One region of the Anoxybacillus sp. FSL W8-0382 genome, then DNA from elsewhere that is predicted to be linked to it. Evidence: predicted binding sites of a transcription regulator. Region 1 holds the regulator's gene; each other region holds the start of a gene.
What was found. Region 1 encodes Rex, which represses fermentation and respiration genes when NADH is low (regulators of the CRP and FNR family bind a similar motif). Its sites were predicted from a motif close to TTGTGAAATATTTCACAA; they were not measured.

Region 1 (5,066 bases):
AGTCTGTAATCATGTATGGAGATACATAACCGCGGTCAAATTGCATACCTTCCACAACATCTAATTCTGTTGTGAAACCTTTAGACTCCTCTAATGTAATGACACCGTCTTTACCAACGCGTTCCATTGCTTCTGCGATTAATTGACCAACTTCTTCGTCAGCCGCAGAAATAGCTGCAACTTGAGCAATGGAGTCTTTGCCTTCGATTGGTTTAGAGATCGCTTTTAATTCTTCCACAGCGACCGCAACAGCTTTTTCAATACCTTTGCGAATGCCCATTGGGTTCGCACCAGCTGTTACGTTTTTCAATCCTTCGCGAATCATCGCTTGTGCTAATACAGTTGCTGTTGTTGTACCGTCACCAGCAACGTCGTTTGTTTTGCTTGCTACTTCCGCAACAAGCTTCGCACCCATATTTTCAAACGGATCTTCTAATTCAATCTCTTTCGCAATCGTTACACCGTCATTTGTAATTAATGGAGAACCGAACTTTTTCTCTAATACAACGTTACGACCTTTTGGACCTAATGTTACTTTTACTGCATCAGCTAATTTATCTACACCGCGTAACATCGCACGACGAGCTTCTTCGCTGAATTTAATTTCTTTTGCCATACATCTTACCCCCTTGATGAAATTTTAGTTAAGTATTTTTATGTGCTTTATATGTTATCAGGCGAACGATTAACCAATCACAGCTAAAATGTCACTTTCACGCAAAATTAAGTATTCTTTTCCATCATATTTTACTTCTGTACCCGCATATTTTGAGAAGATGATGCGGTCACCAACGCTTACCTCTGGAGCTACGCGCTCACCATTATCAAGAACGCGACCTGAACCAACTGCCACAACTTTTCCTTCTTGTGGTTTTTCTTTTGCTGTGTCTGGTAAGACAATTCCGCTCGCTGTTTTTTCTTCAGTTTGAATTAATTCAATGACAATACGATCACCTAGTGGCTTCAACACGGCAAACGACCTCCTTAATTAGATTTTCGTTCCGTTATTAGCACTCATTCTTATTGAGTGCTAACACACTTATTATATTAATGAACTTTTTTTAATTTTGCAAGTAGGAAGTTAAAAATTTTTCATTAAATGATTCCCTCTTTAACATTATGTCTTTCCTTTCGAAATTCATACAAAAAATATGATAAAATGAAAAAGTATTCAATTTAGAAAGCAGAGGACGATCATTCGCTCAGCTAAGGAAGCAGACGCTTAGAAAATGCTCGTCTAAAGCTAGACAATTTGCACGAAGGGGTTGAACATGTGAAAAAGCAATATTGGTATGTCATCATTACATACGTCGCTATGCAACTATCGAGTTTAGTCGGCGTTCCTTTACTTGCGCATAGCGGATTTATTAACGCATCAAATAAAGATATAGCCATATCGATCGCTTCTGGTTACTGGGCTGTTATTAGTTTCCCGATTGCTCTTTTTCTCGTTCTTTATTTTATGAAAGAAGATATGAAATACTCATATGATCGCCATCAAGCATCGATTGGCATGTCATTCTTTTGGGCGATTGGGGGGTTTTTGCTCGCTCTTTTCGCCCAAGGCATTGCAGCTAATATTGAGATGCACCTATTTGGTGTCGAAATGGGGTCCGAAAACACGAGACGCATCGTTGAAATGGTCAAATTGACACCAGCTCTTATACTCGTTACATCAGTCGTCGGACCAATTTTAGAGGAAATCATCTTTCGGAAAATTATTTTCGGGACGTTGTATCAAAAATACAATTTTTTCTTATCAGCGCTCGTCAGTTCACTTTTATTTGCTGTTGTTCATTTAGAGTTTGAACATTTGCTCTTGTATGCGACAATGGGGTTTGTGTTCGCCTTCTTATATGTGAAAACAAAACGCATTCTCGTACCTATTGCAGCACACGTGTTGATGAACACGTTTGTCGTTGCCATACAAATATTATTCGCTGAAGAAATCGAGAAGATTATGCGCGAAGCAGAACAAATGCAATTCGTCATTTGGAGGCTGTTTTCATGAAATATGAACCACTATTTTACTTTCTAATGGGCATTTTATTTACTTATTTTGCTGTGGATAGTGCTGATGACGGCATTTGGGACGTAACAACAATGCTGTTCATCCTAATTGCAACATTTGATTTTGGCACAGCTATTCGCTCTTTATTGAAAAAAACCTCCCGCTCATAAACGGGAGGTTTATTCATTTCCGTAATGCTTTAAAAAATAAACGAGTGACTGCAATTCGACCGCTAAATCAATATGATGAACACGAATGTGTTCTGGCACATGCAGGCGAGCAGGTGTAAAGTTTAAAATCCCTTTAATCCCCTGTTGAACAAGTCGGTCAGTAATCGGTTGAGCAACTTGGGCAGGAACAGTTAAAATCGCTACGGCAATTCCCCCGAGTTTCTCCTCCAATTCATCTAAATGATAAACCGGAACCCCTCCGACTTCTGTTCCGACTTTATCTGGATCTACATCGAACGCCATCACAATTTTCGTATTATTGTTTTTGCTGAAATTGTAGTTTAAAAATGCAGTCCCTAAATTTCCAACCCCAAATAACGCCACTTCTGTCGTCTCATCTTGGTCTAACGTTTTACGAAAAAATGACAGCAAATAATTGACATTATATCCGTATCCTTTTTTTCCAAGCGCACCAAAGTATGAAAAATCTCGGCGAATCGTTGCTGAATCGACTTTTACAGCTTCGCTTAACTCCGCTGAAGATACACGTTGCTTGCCTGATGCATGCAAGTTTTTCAAAAAACGATAGTACAACGGTAGTCGCTTTGCGGTCGCCTGCGGAATTTTTGGCTGTTCATTATTCACGAGTCAATCCCCCACATTTCCTTTCACAAATAGTTAGCGCTTTCATTTTTCTCTCCTATACGTCTAAAAAATTCTTCCCACTTCTAAACTATACACTATTTTTTTCATTCTGTCTTTCCTTTGTACCCTTTATTATTATTTTTGTCAAATTTGTTATTCGTACACTAGTGTTGCCGAATATCAAGAAAGTACGTTACACTATCAAAAGAAGATTGAGGTGAGAAAGAATGATCATTTTACAAGTAAATCAACTATCCAAATCATATGGAGCAGAACAAGTTTTATCAGACATTAAGCTTGAAATACAAGAAAAAGACCGTATTGCGTTAGTTGGAAGAAATGGCGCGGGAAAATCGACATTATTAAAAATCATTGCCGGACAGTTGTCATACGACACAGGCGAAATCATTAAACCGAAACACGTAACGATCGGTTATTTAGATCAATATACAGGGTTGCAAGCGCATCGTTCCATTTGGGAAGAAATGCTCGATGTGTTTGCCCCGCTACAACAAATGGAAAAACAATTACGCGAACTAGAACAACAAATGAGTTTACATGATGCTGACTATGAGCGCCTACTTGAGCAATATGATCGTTTACAAACAGAATTCAAAGAAAAAGGCGGCTATCAATATGAAGCAGATATTCGTTCGGTTCTCCATGGTCTCCGCTTCTCACAGTACGATTATACGACAAAAGTATCTACATTGAGCGGTGGACAGCGGACGAGGCTAGCGCTTGGTAAACTGCTCCTTACAAGGCCCGATTTGCTCATTTTAGATGAACCGACAAACCATTTAGATATGGAAACGTTGCAATGGCTTGAACAATATTTAAAAAATTACGATGGAGCCATTCTTATCGTCTCCCACGATCGCTATTTTCTTGACCAAATCGTGACACAAGTGTATGAACTATCACGCACAAAAATAAAAAAATATGTCGGAAACTATACAAGCTACTTACAACAACGTGCTGAACAATTTGAACAACAACTAAAATTGTATGAAAAACAACAAGAGGAAATTACAAAATTAAAAGATTTTATTCAACGCAACATCGCTCGTGCATCAACAACGAAGCGAGCACAAAGCCGTAGAAAACAATTAGAAAAAATGAATATCATCGACAAGCCACTCGGTGATGAAAAATCGGCATCGTTTCGTTTCGAAATCGAACGCCCAAGCGGAAATGATGTGCTAACAGCTAACGATTTAGCGATCGGTTACGATCACATCATTGCAAAAAATCTTTCGTTTCGCATCACTCGCGGTGATAGTATCGCATTAATTGGACCAAATGGAATTGGAAAATCAACTCTTTTAAAAACGATCATCAAACAACTCCATCCGAAACAAGGAGAAATACGCTACGGAACAAACGTACAAATTGGCTATTATGATCAAGAACAAGCACAATTAACATCAAACAAACGAGTGATCGACGAACTGTGGGACGAAGATCGATTAAGAACAGAGAAAGAAATTCGGACCATTCTCGGCAACTTTTTATTTTCTGGTGACGACGTATTGAAGCCTGTTCAGACGTTAAGCGGTGGAGAAAAAGCGCGACTCGCTCTCGCTAAACTCATGATGAAGAAAGCAAACGTATTAGTTTTAGATGAACCGACAAACCATTTGGATTTAGATAGCAAAGAAGTGCTAGAACAAGCGCTCATAGAATACCCAGGAACAATTATATTCGTTTCACACGATCGTTATTTTATTAACAAAATTGCAACAAAAATATATGAGTTATCCACAGACGGTCTTGTTGAGTATTTAGGGGACTATGATTATTACGTAGCAAAAAAAGCAGAGCTGCTTGAGCTTGGACAAATTAGCCAAAAAACTAAAACGGGCGAATCGTTGTCACCAAAACGTTCGTACGAAGAAGAAAAAGAACGAAAAAAATTAGAACGACAACGACAACGAAAAATCGAACAGCTAGAAACGGAAATGGAGCGAATCGAACAACAAATTGCTACGTATGAACAACAATTATATGATCCTTCCTGTTACAACGACTATGAAAAAGCTCGGGATACTCAAGGAAAAATTGATGAGCTGAAACAAAAATTCGACGAGTTATTCGAACAATGGGAACTTTTACAAAAATAATAACGAGCTAGCTCCATTTGTGGGCTAGCTCATCTTTTACACAAAGATATCCACAGAAAAAACACCTAAATATAAGTTATTCACCAACTTTTCCACATTACCCACAACAACAAAAGA
Region 2 (5,066 bases), 2.5 Mb from region 1:
CTGTTCCGCACGATTCAATCGAATGAATAAATCCGTTCATGATGTTTGCCTCCTAGGTAGAAAGCTCCCACGCATCGTGGGAGCTTCCGCGTCACATTGTTTCATGGAACGTCCGATTAATGACATCAATTTGTTGTTCACGTGTTAATTTAATAAAGTTCACCGCATAACCTGATACGCGAATCGTTAGTTGCGGATATTTTTCAGGATGTTCCATCGCATCGAGCAACGTTTCGCGGTTAAAGACGTTGATGTTCAAATGGTGACCGCGTTTTTTAGCATATCCGTCTAAAATTGCCACAAGGTTTTGAACGCGTGTTGCATCATCTTTACCGAGTGCTTTTGGCACGATTGAGAACGTGTTTGAAATGCCATCTAATGCATATTCATACGGTAATTTTGCGACAGAGCTTAACGACGCAAGCGCACCTTTTGTGTCGCGGCCGTGCAACGGGTTAGCGCCAGGTGCAAACGGTTCGCCTGCGCGACGGCCGTCAGGTGTATTTCCTGTCTTTTTCCCATAGACGACGTTTGACGTGATTGTTAAGATCGATGTTGTATGTTTTGAATCGCGATACGTTTTATGTTTGCGCAATTTTGTCATAAAGCGCTCAACAATATCGACTGCAATTGAATCGACGCGATCATCGTTGTTTCCATATTTCGGGAAGTCGCCTTCAATTTCAAAGTCGACCGCTAAGCCATTTTCGTCGCGAATCGTTTTTACTTTTGCATATTTAATTGCGCTAAGTGAGTCAGCGACGACAGAAAGACCAGCAATTCCCGTTGCCATCGTGCGCATGACGTTTGTATCATGAAGCGCCATTTCAATGCGCTCATAACAATATTTATCGTGCATGTAGTGGATGACGTTTAACGTATTAATGTACAACTCAGCTAGCCATTCCATGACGTTGTCAAATTTGCGCATCACTTCATCGTAATCTAAGTATTCAGATGTGATTGGCGCAAATTCTGGACCGATTTGCACTTTTAATTTTTCATCTACGCCGCCATTAATCGCATATAATAATGCTTTCGCAAGGTTTGCGCGCGCGCCGAAAAATTGCATTTGTTTACCGATGCGCATCGCGGATACGCAGCACGCAATGCCGTAGTCATCGCCGAACTCAGGGCGCATTAAATCGTCATTTTCATATTGGATAGAGCTTGTTTGAATCGACATTTTCGCGCAATATTTTTTGAACGCTTCTGGTAATTTTGTCGACCAAAGAACCGTTAAGTTTGGTTCTGGCGCTGGACCTAAGTTATCAAGCGTATGCAAGAAGCGGAATGAGTTTTTCGTCACAAGCGGACGGCCGTCAATCGCGACACCGCCGATCGACTCGGTTACCCACGTTGGGTCGCCGCTAAATAGCTCATTATATTCTGGTGTTCGCGCGAATTTGACGAGGCGTAACTTCATAACGAAATGGTCAACGAGCTCTTGTGCTTCCCGTTCTGTTAATGTCCCTTCTTGCAAGTCGCGTTCGATATAAATATCTAAAAACGTAGAAACGCGACCTAAACTCATTGCTGCACCGTTTTGTTCTTTAATCGCCGCAAGATAAGCGAAATATAACCATTGGAACGCTTCGTGTGCGTTGCGCGCCGGCTTTGAAATATCGTAGCCGTAGCTTGCCGCCATTTCTTTTAGTTCTTGGAGGGCGCGAATTTGCTCTGCTAGTTCTTCGCGGAGACGAATAATGTCTTCGCTCATTGTACGCGCACCTGTATTTCGTAAGTCTTTTTTCTTTTCTTCAATTAAACGATCAACGCCGTATAAAGCAACGCGGCGATAGTCTCCGATAATGCGGCCGCGTCCATAGGCGTCAGGAAGCCCTGTAATGATGCCTGCTTTGCGCGCCGCTTTCATTTCGTCCGTATACACGTCAAATACGCCTTGGTTATGCGTTTTACGATATTGAGTAAAAATTTTCTTTACGTCATCGCTCACTTCATATCCGTAAGCTTCGCACGCCTGCTCCGCCATGCGAATGCCACCAAATGGCATAAGTGCCCGTTTAAACGGTTCGTCTGTTTGAAAACCGACAACTTTTTCAAGTTCTTTATTTAAATAGCCAGGTCCGTGCGATGTAATGGTCGATACGATTTCCGTATCCATATTGAGAACGCCGCCTTTTTCGCGTTCAAGTTTTGAAAGTTTCATCACTTGTTCCCAAAGTGTTTTTGTCGCTTCAGTTGGACCTTGTAAAAACGATTCATCCCCTGTGTAAACGGTTACGTTATTTAAAATAAAATCGCGAACGTCAATTTCTTTTTTCCACTTATCGCCTTTGAACGTTCTCCAAGCGTCCATTAAAGCTTCGTTCACAGTAAGTAGCGCCATCATAATCTCCTCCCAATCATTATCATTAAGGAATAGTACCCCCTATATAAAGAATACTACTTCTTTACAAAGATGGAGGGATGAAATGATGACAAATTTGTGAAATGTTGATCAAAAACATTTTCTAAAATAAATATTTTTCAAAAAATTATTTTTATAAAATTTGTTGCATAAAAAATAAAAAGCTGATAATATGTGAAACATGAAGAACATAGCATGTTTATACAAAGATACTCATTGTTTTACAGCAAATAGTAAGGGGGAGTAACAATGATAAAAAAAGGAATGATTGCAACACTTGTTTTTATACTTATGTTCGCGCTTGTCGGATGCGGCGGTTCGACAGAAAAGACGACATCAAAGGAACAGAAAAAGAAAATTACCGTTGTGACAAATCCATCATTTGCGCCGTTTGAGTACATGGATAAAGGAGAAATTGTCGGTTTTGATATTGATTTATTAAAAGCGGTAATGGACGAGGCTGGACTAGAATATGAATTAAAAGGCATCGGTTGGGATCCGTTATTTGCAGCCATTCAAGGAAAAACAGCGGATATGGCCGTTTCCGGTATTACGATCAACGATGATCGGAAAAAAACATACGACTTCTCTATTCCGTACTTTGAATCGACACATATGATTCTTGTCAAAGAAGGAAGTTCGATTAAAAGCGCGAAAGATTTACAAGGAAAAGTAGTCGGTGTGCAAAACGGGACAACAGGACAAGAAGCGGTTGAAAAAATTTTAGGAAAAGAGAATAAAAATATTAAAAAGTTCGAGGATACAGTCGTCGCAATTATGGACTTATTAAACGGCGGTGTGGAAGCTGTTGTGACGGACAATGCTGTCGCAAACGAATATATAAAAAATAATCCAGATGCAAAAATCGTGGCATTTGAAGATCCAGATCATTTTGAATCCGAATTTTACGGTTTTATGTTCCCGAAAGGTAGCGAACTCAAACAAAAAGTAGACGAAGCGTTGAAAAAAGTCATTGAAAATGGCACGTATACAGAAATTTATAAAAAGTGGTTTGGCACAGAGCCGAATATTGAATCATTACAACAACAGCAATAACATGGATGTAAAAGTTGCGTAACTGTCCCCGGTTACGCAACTTTTTCAAAGGGAAAGGTGAGACATATGGATTTTCGTTTTGATATTGTAGTTGAATATGCGCCGTTCTTTCTTAAAGGGGTATTGTGGACGATCGGCCTATCATTAGTCGGTATCGTCTTTGGTACGGTGCTCGGGTTAGTGATTGGGCTTGGAAAAATGGTTCAAAACCGCTTCATTCGTCTTCCGTTTGATTGGTACGTTCATTTTTTCCGTGGCACGCCATTATTTGTACAAATTTTACTTATTCATTTCGGTGTGATGCCTATTTTTACCTCTCAACCGAATCCTCTCGTATCAGGAGCGATTTCCTTATCTTTAAATGCCGCTGCGTATATCGCAGAAATTTTTCGGGCCGGCATTCAATCGATCGATCGTGGTCAAATGGAAGCAGCTCGCTCGCTCGGTATGACACATGTACAAGCGATGCGTTACATCATTTTACCGCAAGCGATTAAGCGAATGATTCCGCCGCTTGGCAACGAATTTGTCGTTCTTATTAAAGATTCATCACTTGCAGCAATTATTGCGGCACCTGAGCTTATGTATTGGGGACGAGCGATGCAAGGGCAATATTATCGCGTTTGGGAGCCTTACTTAACTGTTGCCCTTATTTATTTAATTCTCACTCTTTCGCTAAGCAAGTTGCTACACTGGTTAGAAAGAAGGTATGATGCATGATTCAAGTGACCAACTTAAAAAAATCGTACGGATCGCTACATGTGTTAAAAGGAATTGACGTGCATATTCGTGAAAAAGAAGTTGTCGTTGTCATTGGTCCTTCCGGTTCAGGAAAATCGACATTTTTACGTTGTTTAAACATGCTTGAAGATTTCGATGAAGGCGATATTATCATCGATGGATTTCGTTTAAAAGATCCGAAAACGGATTTAAATAAAGTGCGCGAAGAAGTAGGAATGGTATTTCAACGATTCAATTTATTTCCGCATATGACGGTGCTGGATAACATCACACTCGCCCCGATGAAAGTGCGCAAATGGCCAAAGGAAAAAGCGGAAGAAAAAGCGCTACAATTGCTTGCGAAAGTCGGTTTACAAGATAAGGCGAACGTATATCCAGATTCATTATCAGGTGGACAGGCACAGCGTGTCGCGATCGCTCGTGCGCTTGCGATGGAGCCGAAGGTGATGTTATTTGACGAGCCGACGTCTGCGCTCGATCCCGAAATGGTCGGGGAAGTGCTTGCCGTCATGAAACAACTAGCAAAAGAAGGAATGACGATGGTCGTCGTGACACATGAAATGGGATTTGCTCGTGAAGTTGGGGATCGTGTGCTCTTCATGGACGGTGGAGTGATCGTAGAAGAAGGAACGCCACAACAAATTTTTGATGCGCCACAACATGAGCGAACGAAGTCGTTTTTATCCAAAGTGTTATAGGAAAAAGGTGTCCAGTTTGTCAAGACACCTTTTGTTTTTTTATGCTAATAGTTGCTTTTCCAAAGCTACTTCGACCGGAACGTAATCGTAACCGAGGTCGCGTGCGACTGCTTCGTATGTGATTTCTCCGTTTGCGACGTTTACACCGAGGCGTAATGCCGGGTTGTCCGCAACAGCTTTTTGCACGCCCTTGTTTGCAA
Region 3 (5,066 bases), 1.1 Mb from region 1:
CAATAAACGCGACGATCAACGCCATAGCCATCGTCTCATTCGTAAACCCGTCATAAATCGTCAAATACGGGTATAACAAATACGGATAATGTGAAATGCCATAGGCGTAAAAGGCGAACGCGTATTGAAACAACAGCGCAATAAACGCCCAGCCGAACCGCCGCTGCCGCCAAAGCAGCCAAACGGTAATGACAAAAAACAAAAAGGAAATGACCAGCATCCACGCCACATTCCATAGGTTGGCGTAATGCTCGGGATTATGGTAGCGGAGCTGGTAAATAATGAGCAGCGCTGACAACATCGTCGGCCCGCTCCAAAGAAGAGCGTAGCGGCGCAACAGCGCCCGCGCCCGTTCATCCTTGGCCTCGTCCGCATAGTACGTTAAGAAAACGGCAGAAATGTAAAGAACACTCGTCACACTGAGCAGCACAATGCTCCATGACAACGGGCTTGCAAACAGCTTCCCATAATCCAGCGTAACGCCTGAGGCGCCTACCTCCACAAACCCGCCTTCAGAAATCGTCAACACGATGGACAGGGAGGCCGGAATAAACAACCCCGTCAATCCATAAGCGATTAAATACCAGTTCCGTTCCGTCCCCCCATACGTATGAAACGCATAGTACGAGCCGCGAATAGCTAACAAAATGATGGAGATGCTCGCCGGGACAAGCAAAATAGAACCGTAATAATACGCCGTTTTCGGAAAAAAGCCGACAATGCCGACAAAGAAAAAGACAAGAAAGACGTTCGTCACTTCCCATACAGGGGAAAGATAGCGCTGAATGATGCGGTGCAAAATATGCTGTTTGTTTGCCCAATGGCTATAGGCGCTGAAAAACCCAGCCCCGAAATCAATCGAGCCAACGATAATGTACCCGAACAAAAACAGCCATAACACCGAAATGCCAATGACTTCGAGCGTCATGGCGCCACCTCCCCATTATTGGACCGCTCTGCCAGCTCCCGTTCAACCGGGTTGCGGCGGAACATACGGATGAGCACTATTGCGCTCGCAATTACTAACACCATATACAAAAGGCAAAACAACACAAGCATCGTATCCACATGCGCCGACGATGTCGCTCCTTCCGCCGTTTTCATATAGCCACGCAAAATCCACGGCTGCCGCCCGACTTCCGCTAAGTACCATCCCGCCTCAATCGCAACCATCGCCAGCGGCCCTCCCGCCACCAGCAGTCCAAAAAACCACTTTTTCGCCGTCCACTTCCAGCGGAAAATCGATCCGAGCCAATACGCGGCTGCGACAACCATTAAAAACACCCCGATCGTGACCATCACATCGAATAAGTAATGAATGTACAGTGGTGGGCGTTCATCTTCCGGAAATTCGTTCAGCCCGGTCACAACCGCCCCCGGGTGGTTGTGCGCCAAAATGCTTAACGCATATGGGATTTTAATGGCATACTTCACCTCGCCATCCTCTGTCAGCATGCCAAACAACACGAGCGGCGCGTGGGAGCTCGTTTCAAAATGCCATTCAGCGGCCGCCAGCTTTTCTGGCTGGTATTCGGCTAAAAATTTGCCCGATAAGTCGCCAATCAATACACTGGCTACCGAAAAAATAAAAACTGTTTTCATCATTAAATGAAGTGCCTTGCGATGATAAATGTGACGATTGCCTTTCCATAAATGCCAAGCGGCAATCGAAGCAAGCACGAATGCTGACGTCATATACGAAGTCGCCAGCACATGGGCGACTTTCGTCGGCATCGCTGGGTTGAACATAGCCGCGATTGGATCGATGTTGACAAACTCGCCGTTTTTAAATTCAAACCCTTGCGGCGTATTCATAAACGCGTTCACCATCGTAATAAACATGGCTGATGCTGAAGACCCGATTGCCACCGGGATAAGCAAAAGCAAATGTTTTTTCTGATTTTCGAACCGATCCCATGTATACAAATAAATGCCGAGGAAAATGGCTTCAAAAAAGAAGGCGAACGTCTCCATGAACAGCGGCAAGCTGATCACTTGGCCAGCCAGCTGCATAAAGCTCGGCCATAAAAGCGACAGCTGCAAGCCGATCGCTGTTCCTGTCACCACGCCAACCGCTACGGTGATGACAAAACCGCGCGTCCAGCGGCGAGCGAGTAAGATGTAATGCATATCATTTTTGCGAATCCCAACCCACTGGGCAATGGCGATCATCAGTGGAACCCCGACGCCGATCGTGGCATAAATGATGTGAACCGTCAGCGTCAATCCCGTCAAAATACGGCTAAGCAGCACCGGATCGTAACCGTTCACGATTCATCCCCCCTTATGAAAACAAGCGACCAATCAAGGAAAGCAAGACAACAGCCGCAACAGCAAAGCTAACAAACACAAGCGTTTTTTCATGCCGCTTCCACATATCTACCCCCCGAGCAAACAAACAGTGGTGAAGAATTTGTGACAATCATCACAAATTATCCACTTCATATTATTTCATATTATTTCATAAAATCGTGGACGCTATTCGGCATGATTTCGAATAATTTGTGTCATTTTTCACATATTCATCGTGACAAACAAAAAAAGCAGGGGATCCCTGCCCTCATGTTATAAATATTTCCGATGCACCTTTTTCCCGTCATACGTAAACAACATCGGCTTTTCCTCGACGACCGTCTCCATATGGACCGGACGGCCCCACAACTGATAAATGTATGGGAGCACTTTTTCTAAATACTTCAGATCGAGTTCGATTCCTTCATACCAATGCTTCAAATACAACTCTCCGTTGCGCATATAATCGCCGTCATTGACCGTGATATACGGGAATCCGCCGTTTACCCGCATGCTGACGAGTTAGTCGCGGATATGATCCCAGTTTTTGTCGACGATTTTATATTCTTTCCCCTGTTTTTGGAACAAATACATATCTTCGCGCATAACGAGCTCTTTCGTTAAATAGTTGCGCAAAAACGAAATGTCGGATTCGAGTTCGCGCACTTCAAAAATTTTCGCCCTCCCCGACCCCGGCTTGACGCCGTATTTTTTCATCTCCTCAGTCGGGTTGTTCCACCGCTCTTCAATGTCTTCAAAAATTTTCAGTCCTAAATAACACGGATTGATGCCAGTGCGCGACGGTTGCACGACGTTGGCGTTCAGTTTCGCAAATTCAATCGCCTCATCGCTCGTCAAATCCATCTCGCGCAAAATGCGCTGATGCCAATACGTCGCCCAGCCTTCGTTCATCTAAGGTGATTATTTTATCCTGAATCCGTGATGGATTGACATCGACTTTGACTTTTTTGCTGGTTTTATGGATGCGTGATCCACTATTCCCTTTTTATGTTTAAAACAGATGTCATCTTCACTCTCAGAAATGAAATAAATATCTTTTTTAGGTATATAAACCAAAGAAAAAACAAAAAAGGACAGAGGGTTAGGATGAGTACAGAATTGCGAACAATCGTTCGTTATGCTCCTTCTCTCCATTTTATGTAAATGTTCAGTAGGGGCTCGCTATAGCCACTCCTTCGCGTCAGTTTCATCCAGATCTGTCGTGATCGGCGGACGAGTCGACCTGCCATCGTGATCACCGTCTGAATGATCGTCTTGATGCGGCGGCGTTTCACTTTATGATGTAATGGATGTCTCGGATCGCTTAATAGATCTTGTCCAATCAGGCGAAGAAGGTTGTACACGAATGCTCCCATGACTAACACGAGCGCATTCGTTTTCATCTTCCCTGATGGAAGTCGCTCTAAATCTAAGTCGCTTTTCAGTTCGCTATGAAACTGTTCGCATGTCGCATGATCATGATACAATGCGAGCACATCACTCATTCGAACATGCTCGTATCCTTCGAGGCGCACCCAGTAGCTTTCGACTTCGTAATCAGGAACGAGCATCAGCTGTCCATTTCGTTCCATCGTTCGTTCCGTCACTGTATGAGTAAAATGTTTGTGGGAGAAAAAAAGACAGGTTCCTGATTTGGTATAATAAGGAACCTGTCAGATATGTAAGCAAAATAGATGAAAAACGGGCTCTCCTCCTGGTAAGGTAGTAAGTGAGAAAAAAATACAACCAAAGAAAGGAGTGGAGCCCATGCAGGATTATATCACAAACGGCTTGACATTAAAAGAGATCGAACAGTCTTTATTTAGACATATGCAAAAACAATATGGTCATCTCCTTCAACAGGTGTTGGAGGAGATCGACCGCACATTGGCAGAACAGCGGGACAAGAAACGATATGCGCTCAAAGATAAGCGGACGATCCGACTCCAAACGCTATTTGGAGAGGTGGAAGTGAAGCGAAACTACTACTTTGACCGTGAAAAAAAGGTGTATACGTCTTTACTCGATGTCTTTCTTCAGTTCGATGGGGCGCATGGAGTGAGTCCGCTATTAGAGGAGACAGCGATTCATCTCGCCGTGACGGGTTCTTCGTATCGACAGGCTGCGCAGTCGCTTGAAAAGCTGGTGGGGTATGCATGTATGAGTCACGAAACGATTCGCCAGTCCATCATCGAGGCAGAGGTGGAAGGGCACCGTGCGATGGAGAAAAAAGGGCGCGTGTTTTTTATCGAAGCAGACGGGTTGTACGTGAAACGTCAACGAAGCCGCATCAAAGGAAAAGAAGAAAAGATCATCACGATTCACCAAGGATGGGAGAAAAACGGGAAACGCGTATCCTTAGTGAATCGACGGTATATGGTTCATCAAACGAATGAACCGATTTGGGAAGCTGTAGAGAATTTTCTGATGAAGGAATACAGCTATGATCCGTTTGAGGATTGGGTGGTCATCAATGGAGATGGAGCCCCATGGATTACAGCGTGTCGAGAATATTTCGGGGACAGGGGGTACTTTCAGCTTGATCGGTTCCATGTGGCAAGAGAGATTCGTCAATTGTTCCGAGGTCATGCGAGATATCGGGTGATTCGAAAGAAGTTAGCATCATGGGATGAAGAAGGTGTGTTACGAGAACTCACAAGTGCCATCGGTACGTTAGAACATGAGGAGAAGGAAAAGCAACTCGAGGCGCTTGTTCGTCGAATCGAGGAGATACCAGGATGTTTACGTGACTATCGCGTATGGTTGAAGGAAAA
Region 4 (5,066 bases), 1.2 Mb from region 1:
TTCATTACGAATAGCTTTTTTACTTTCTTCGATCGCCTCTTGTAATGAATGAACTTGCATACCGAAAAAGCGCAAAGAGTGTTGTAAATCGTTTAAAAGCTGCTGTTCCGTTTTTACTTGTACGACAACGGTTCCATGCGGACGATCACCTGTTGGTGGAACAATTTTGTTAATGGTTGCCGTCGTCGGATGTGGCGAAACAGGTAAGACATGTTCACCGATTAACGCGTTTGCAAATGAAGATTTTCCTGCGCTAAAGGCGCCAAACAAAGCAATCGTAAACGTCCGTCGTTGAAGCTGCTGAGCTTTTACTTCCATTTCATTTGCTAGCTGTTTCATTCCTTTAATTGGGGCGATCATTTGACTAATCGTCCGCAATTTTTCGATCATTTGCTCGGTCGTCTCATTTTCTATTTGCACCGTTTGAATTGGATGTTGTTCTTGCGTTGATTCATTTCCATGTGGAACTTCTTCTTTGCTTTCACTGCTTGTTCTTATTGTAAACGTCTCATGAACAAACGGATAAACAGCATCATCGCTTAACGAATTGGCATTTTCGACGACTTTTTGCAATTGTTGACGCGTATGTTCACGCTCACGAGCAAGTTGCTTCAATTGCTCCCAGCATGCCCGTTCCCCCATCAACTTATTGAGTTGTTGTTGATACATACTCAATTTTTGTTGTACTTTTCCCTTCTCAATGATTTGTTCGACAAGTTGAATAGCTGCATCGCGATATAACCGTTTCATTTCGTTTGCTATGTCGTTCGTATATGTTAATACATAATCGCCTGTGACAACTGGTTGATTTTGTTTTCGTTCAACAATCCATTGTTCTGAAAACGGGACGGTTAATTGTTGAATACGATGCAATAATTCATGGTCGTGAACATCATATTGTTGATAAAACTGCTTCAATAAGTCACGGATGTGCCATTCAAGCTGACTTTCGATTTTTTGATGTAAATCTTCATAAAACGCATGCAACCGCTTTTTACGTTCTTCCTCTGTTTTTTGCTTTGTAAATAAAAAACCGACTTTAAAATCAGGTTGACACGCTTCTAAATAGGCACGCGCATACTCTCGTGTTTCATAAGGCATCACATATGCGTTGTGTAACGTTGTTTCCAACTGTTGTTCAATATGTTGCTTAGCATTTGTCCACGTTGTATGAATATGATCAATCACTCGCTCGATTTCTTCAAGTTTTGCAAGAAGCTCATGTTCATGATCAAACGAGAGTAACTGACGTATATTTCGCTTTTCTTCTTCCTGTTGAGCGATGACGATCTGCATATGGTCGTCGATCATTTGGTCGACAGCGATATGGATGTTTTGATGAAGTCGTTCCTCTTTTTCATTAAAAAGTGACTGCAATAATTGTTTTAATGTCTCAAGTTCGTTGTATATATTATCTTTTTGTTTCAGCGACGTATAAAATATTCGTTCAAATGTGATGCCCCACTGCTGAAACGATTCCTCGACAGAACGAGTAAACTGTGAAAATAGAAGTTCTTCATCACGATGTTTATCAATTTGATTCACAACTAAGTATAGCGTTTTTCCATACTGTGACAAACGCTTCGTAAACTCGAAGTTCAATTCCGCTTGAACATGATTGTAATCCATCACATAAAATATGACGTCCGCTAAATGAAGTGCCGACTCTGTCGCCAAGCGATGAGCATCATCGGTTGAATCAATACCTGGTGTATCCATAAGTACTATTCCGGACGGAATCACCTCTGTTTCATCGCTAATCTCGATCATGTCAATGGTGTCGCCATCCCGACAAAACGTTTTCACTTCGTCGTAATCATAAGGAGCCGTATATTCAATCCGTTCGCCAGATTTATAATATACACGCGCATACGGTTTCCCTGTTTTTACTTTCACAAGATTTGCACTTGTCGGAATTGGACTAGACGGTAAAAGCTGAGCACCGATCAACTCATTAATTAAACTAGATTTTCCTGCAGAAAAGTGTCCACAAAGAGCAATCGTAAACTCTTTATGATACACTTTTTTAATTAATTGTCTTGTTTTATTTGCTTGAGTCATGTCACCTCTTTTGATAAATTCGTCATGAAGTGCGATGAGACAATATAACCATTGTTGCAATGATTGTGTTTTTGTCATATGCATTTTCCCCATACCCCTTTTAAAAAATCTACCTTCATTTTACTGTAGTTCACAGAAAAATAAAATCCCCCTACTTATGAGGGGATTTTAATAAACGTAGCGCCTGTTCCTCTACACGAATTTACCACCTGGATGTACGACAAAATGTTCAATTTGCGAAACACAAATCCCGTTTTTTCTTAAAAACAATTTAAGTAAAAAAGCCTCCCTCACCACAATAGGAGGAAAGCTTTCGACGTTTTGAAAGGAGGTATGTTGTTGTGCACTTCCATTATAACGCAATTTATTGTTTCGTCACTATGTTTTTTTTATGTTTTCTTTGTCTAGATTTGTCGAAAAATGATGTAATCGAAACGAAAAATTTGTTATGATGAAGAAAAAGGGGGCTTGTTATGGCTTTAGATGAGAAAATTACAACGATTTTAAACGGAACGATCGAATCGATTCGCTCTGTCATCCCGCTAGCAATGACAATCGAAAAACCTTCATTGTTTACACAACCTTTCACTCAAACGTCCATTAATGTATTGATTGGGATGACCGGAGACTTACGGGGACGCCTAATGATTGAAGGGCATGAAACGATATTTGGAAGTATCGGAGAAACGATGTTCGGCATGCCTTTAGAAGGTGAAATGCTCGAATCATTTACCGGTGAGCTCGGCAATATGATTGCAGGAAACTTAGCAACGATCGTATCTCAAAAAGGAATTACAATCGATATCACTCCTCCTACTGTTCTTGTTGGTCAAACAAGAATTTACGGTTTTGATAAAGCATTTCGCGTGCCGATTCACTTTGAAAATAAAGGAGAATTGCAGCTTATTTTAACAATTGATAACGAATAAGTGCAAAGAGAAGCTTGCGTTTGTAAGCTTCTTTTTTATTTTTTATCCATCTTTTTCTAAATATTTCACACTTTTTTCACAACCTCACAAAATTTGTGTGACAAAAGTCACAGCTACTCCTTATTTTTACGGTTATGATGATGGTAAAGTAACGAATGAACAATTTGTGAAATGTACGAAGAAAGCGTTTCATTTCGCAAATTGTTTTGTATGATGTAAGTGTATACATTTCTAATTAAGGTTTATTTAGGGAGGGAGGAATAAAAATGAAAACCCAATTAAACACAAACACCCCAAAAACAAAAGTGGAGAAAGAGCCTACATTGAAAGGAACGCTCGCTTCTGTTTTATTTTTAGGATTTTTCCTCATTTTCACGTGGGTAAGCGTATATTTCTTGTTTTTGAATCGTTTATAGAGAGAAAGGAGACGGGACGTTATGCACATGCATAAATATGAAAAAATTTGGCTGTTTTTCGGCATCGGTTCATTATTTGTATTTTTAGCTGTCTTAGGAGTTGGTGCATTCGCACAAGGAACACAGCCGCCAAGCTGTTTAACAACGATCGATCCGGAAAAAGTCGATCAAACACCACCATTTGATAAACCTGGTCTTATTAAAACTGGAGACAATGAATATCAACTCAATATCGTTGCTTCTGCATTTGCGTACACGCCAAATCAAGTCGAAATTCCAAAAGGAGCAAAAGTAACGATCAACGTAGCAACGAAAGATGTCATTCACGGATTTGAAATGGCCGGAACAAACGTAAATATGATGGTTGAACCTGGTTATGTAAGCAGCTACACACAAACATTCGATAAAGTCGGTGAGTATGTCATTTTGTGTAACGAATATTGCGGTGCCGGTCACCACTTAATGACGGCGAAAGTGAAGGTGGTTGAACAATGATGAACGGAACTTGGAAAGTAGATGCACGTGATGGCAAATTAGCCATGGCCCATATTTATGTCGCTTTCGTTGCTCTGGCGTTAGGAGGACTCGCTGGTCTATTACAAGTACTTGTACGCTCTGGAAAACTAGAATTACCGGCAGGCATTAGCTATTATACAATTTTAACAACGCATGGCGTATTGCTTGGACTCGTTTTAACTACATTTTTCATTATCGGTTTTCAATTTGCAGCTGTAAGTCGGACGGCTGGAACGCTTTCTGATCGCGCACGCTTTTGGGGATGGGTCGGTTTTTGGCTCATGACAATTGGTACAGCAATTACTGCCTTTTACATTTTAATTGGTGAAGCTTCTGTTTTATATACATTCTATGCACCACTACAAGCACACGCGGGTTTTTATATTGGTTTAACACTTGTTGTTGTCGGTAGCTGGGTGAGTGGATTTGCGATGTTCGCTCATTATGCAAAATGGAAAAAAGCTCATCCTGGTCAAGTAAGTCCGTTACTTACGTTCATGTCTGTTGTTAACATGGTGTTATGGCTCGTTTGCTCGCTCGGTGTTGCAGCAACTGTATTATTCCAACTTATTCCTTGGTCATTAGGTTATGTCGATCGCATTAACGTACTTGTGAGCCGAACATTGTTCTGGTACTTTGGTCACCCGCTCGTCTATTTCTGGTTATTGCCTGCATATATGATTTGGTATGTGATTATCCCAAAAATTATTGGCGGAAAAATGTTTTCAGACTCACTTGCTCGCATGTCGTTCATTTTATTCTTAATTTTCTCGATTCCTGTCGGTTTCCACCATCAACTTGTGGAGCCTGGAATCGATCCAGCTTGGAAATACTTACAAGTTGTTTTAACGTTTATGGTTGTTATTCCATCATTAATGACAGCGTTCTCGATGTTTGCAACGTTTGAGATGTACGGTCGCTCCAAAGGGGCAACAGGATTGTTCGGATGGTTACGTAAACTCCCTTGGGGTGATGCTCGTTTCTTTGCACCTTTTATCGGTATGTTGTTCTTTATCCCTGCTGGTGCCGGTGGTCTTATCAACGCATCACATCAATTAAACCAAGTTGTTCATAACACGATTTGGGTAACGGGCCACTTCCACTTAACATTAGCGACAACCGTTGTATTGACATTCTTTGGTGC

Region 2: the regulator Rex is predicted to act here: its motif matches at 2,448-2,465, upstream of pflB (formate C-acetyltransferase).
Region 3: the regulator Rex is predicted to act here: its motif matches at 2,503-2,520, upstream of NSS60_RS06845 (cytochrome ubiquinol oxidase subunit I).
Region 4: the regulator Rex is predicted to act here: its motif matches at 3,044-3,061, upstream of NSS60_RS07410 (cytochrome c oxidase subunit 2A).

Annotation. Positions count from the first base shown of each region.
Region 1 is NZ_JBBOPX010000001.1:211,463-216,528, reverse strand. Features, by position in the region: gene groL (chaperonin GroEL) at 1-616, opposite strand, end outside; gene groES (co-chaperone GroES) at 686-970, opposite strand; gene NSS60_RS01260 (CPBP family intramembrane glutamic endopeptidase) at 1,274-2,011, shown strand; gene NSS60_RS01255 (YdiK family protein) at 2,008-2,181, shown strand; gene NSS60_RS01250 (redox-sensing transcriptional repressor Rex) at 2,191-2,826, opposite strand; gene NSS60_RS01245 (ABC-F family ATP-binding cassette domain-containing protein) at 3,054-4,949, shown strand.
Region 2 is NZ_JBBOPX010000001.1:2,707,736-2,712,801, reverse strand. Features, by position in the region: gene pflA (pyruvate formate-lyase-activating protein) at 1-40, opposite strand, end outside; gene pflB (formate C-acetyltransferase) at 92-2,320, opposite strand; gene NSS60_RS14340 (basic amino acid ABC transporter substrate-binding protein) at 2,621-3,427, shown strand; gene NSS60_RS14335 (amino acid ABC transporter permease) at 3,494-4,147, shown strand; gene NSS60_RS14330 (amino acid ABC transporter ATP-binding protein) at 4,144-4,866, shown strand; gene ald (alanine dehydrogenase) at 4,906-5,066, opposite strand, start outside.
Region 3 is NZ_JBBOPX010000001.1:1,290,015-1,295,080, reverse strand. Features, by position in the region: gene NSS60_RS06850 (cytochrome d ubiquinol oxidase subunit II) at 1-928, opposite strand, end outside; gene NSS60_RS06845 (cytochrome ubiquinol oxidase subunit I) at 925-2,271, opposite strand; partial or broken gene NSS60_RS06840 (SpoVR family protein) at 2,566-3,204, opposite strand; partial or broken gene NSS60_RS06835 (transposase) at 3,429-3,899, opposite strand; gene NSS60_RS06830 (ISLre2 family transposase) at 4,060-5,066, shown strand, end outside.
Region 4 is NZ_JBBOPX010000001.1:1,398,975-1,404,040, reverse strand. Features, by position in the region: gene NSS60_RS07420 (dynamin family protein) at 1-2,154, opposite strand, end outside; gene NSS60_RS07415 (chemotaxis protein CheX) at 2,535-2,990, shown strand; gene NSS60_RS07410 (cytochrome c oxidase subunit 2A) at 3,257-3,406, shown strand; gene NSS60_RS07405 (cytochrome c oxidase subunit II) at 3,428-3,901, shown strand; gene NSS60_RS07400 (b(o/a)3-type cytochrome-c oxidase subunit 1) at 3,898-5,066, shown strand, end outside.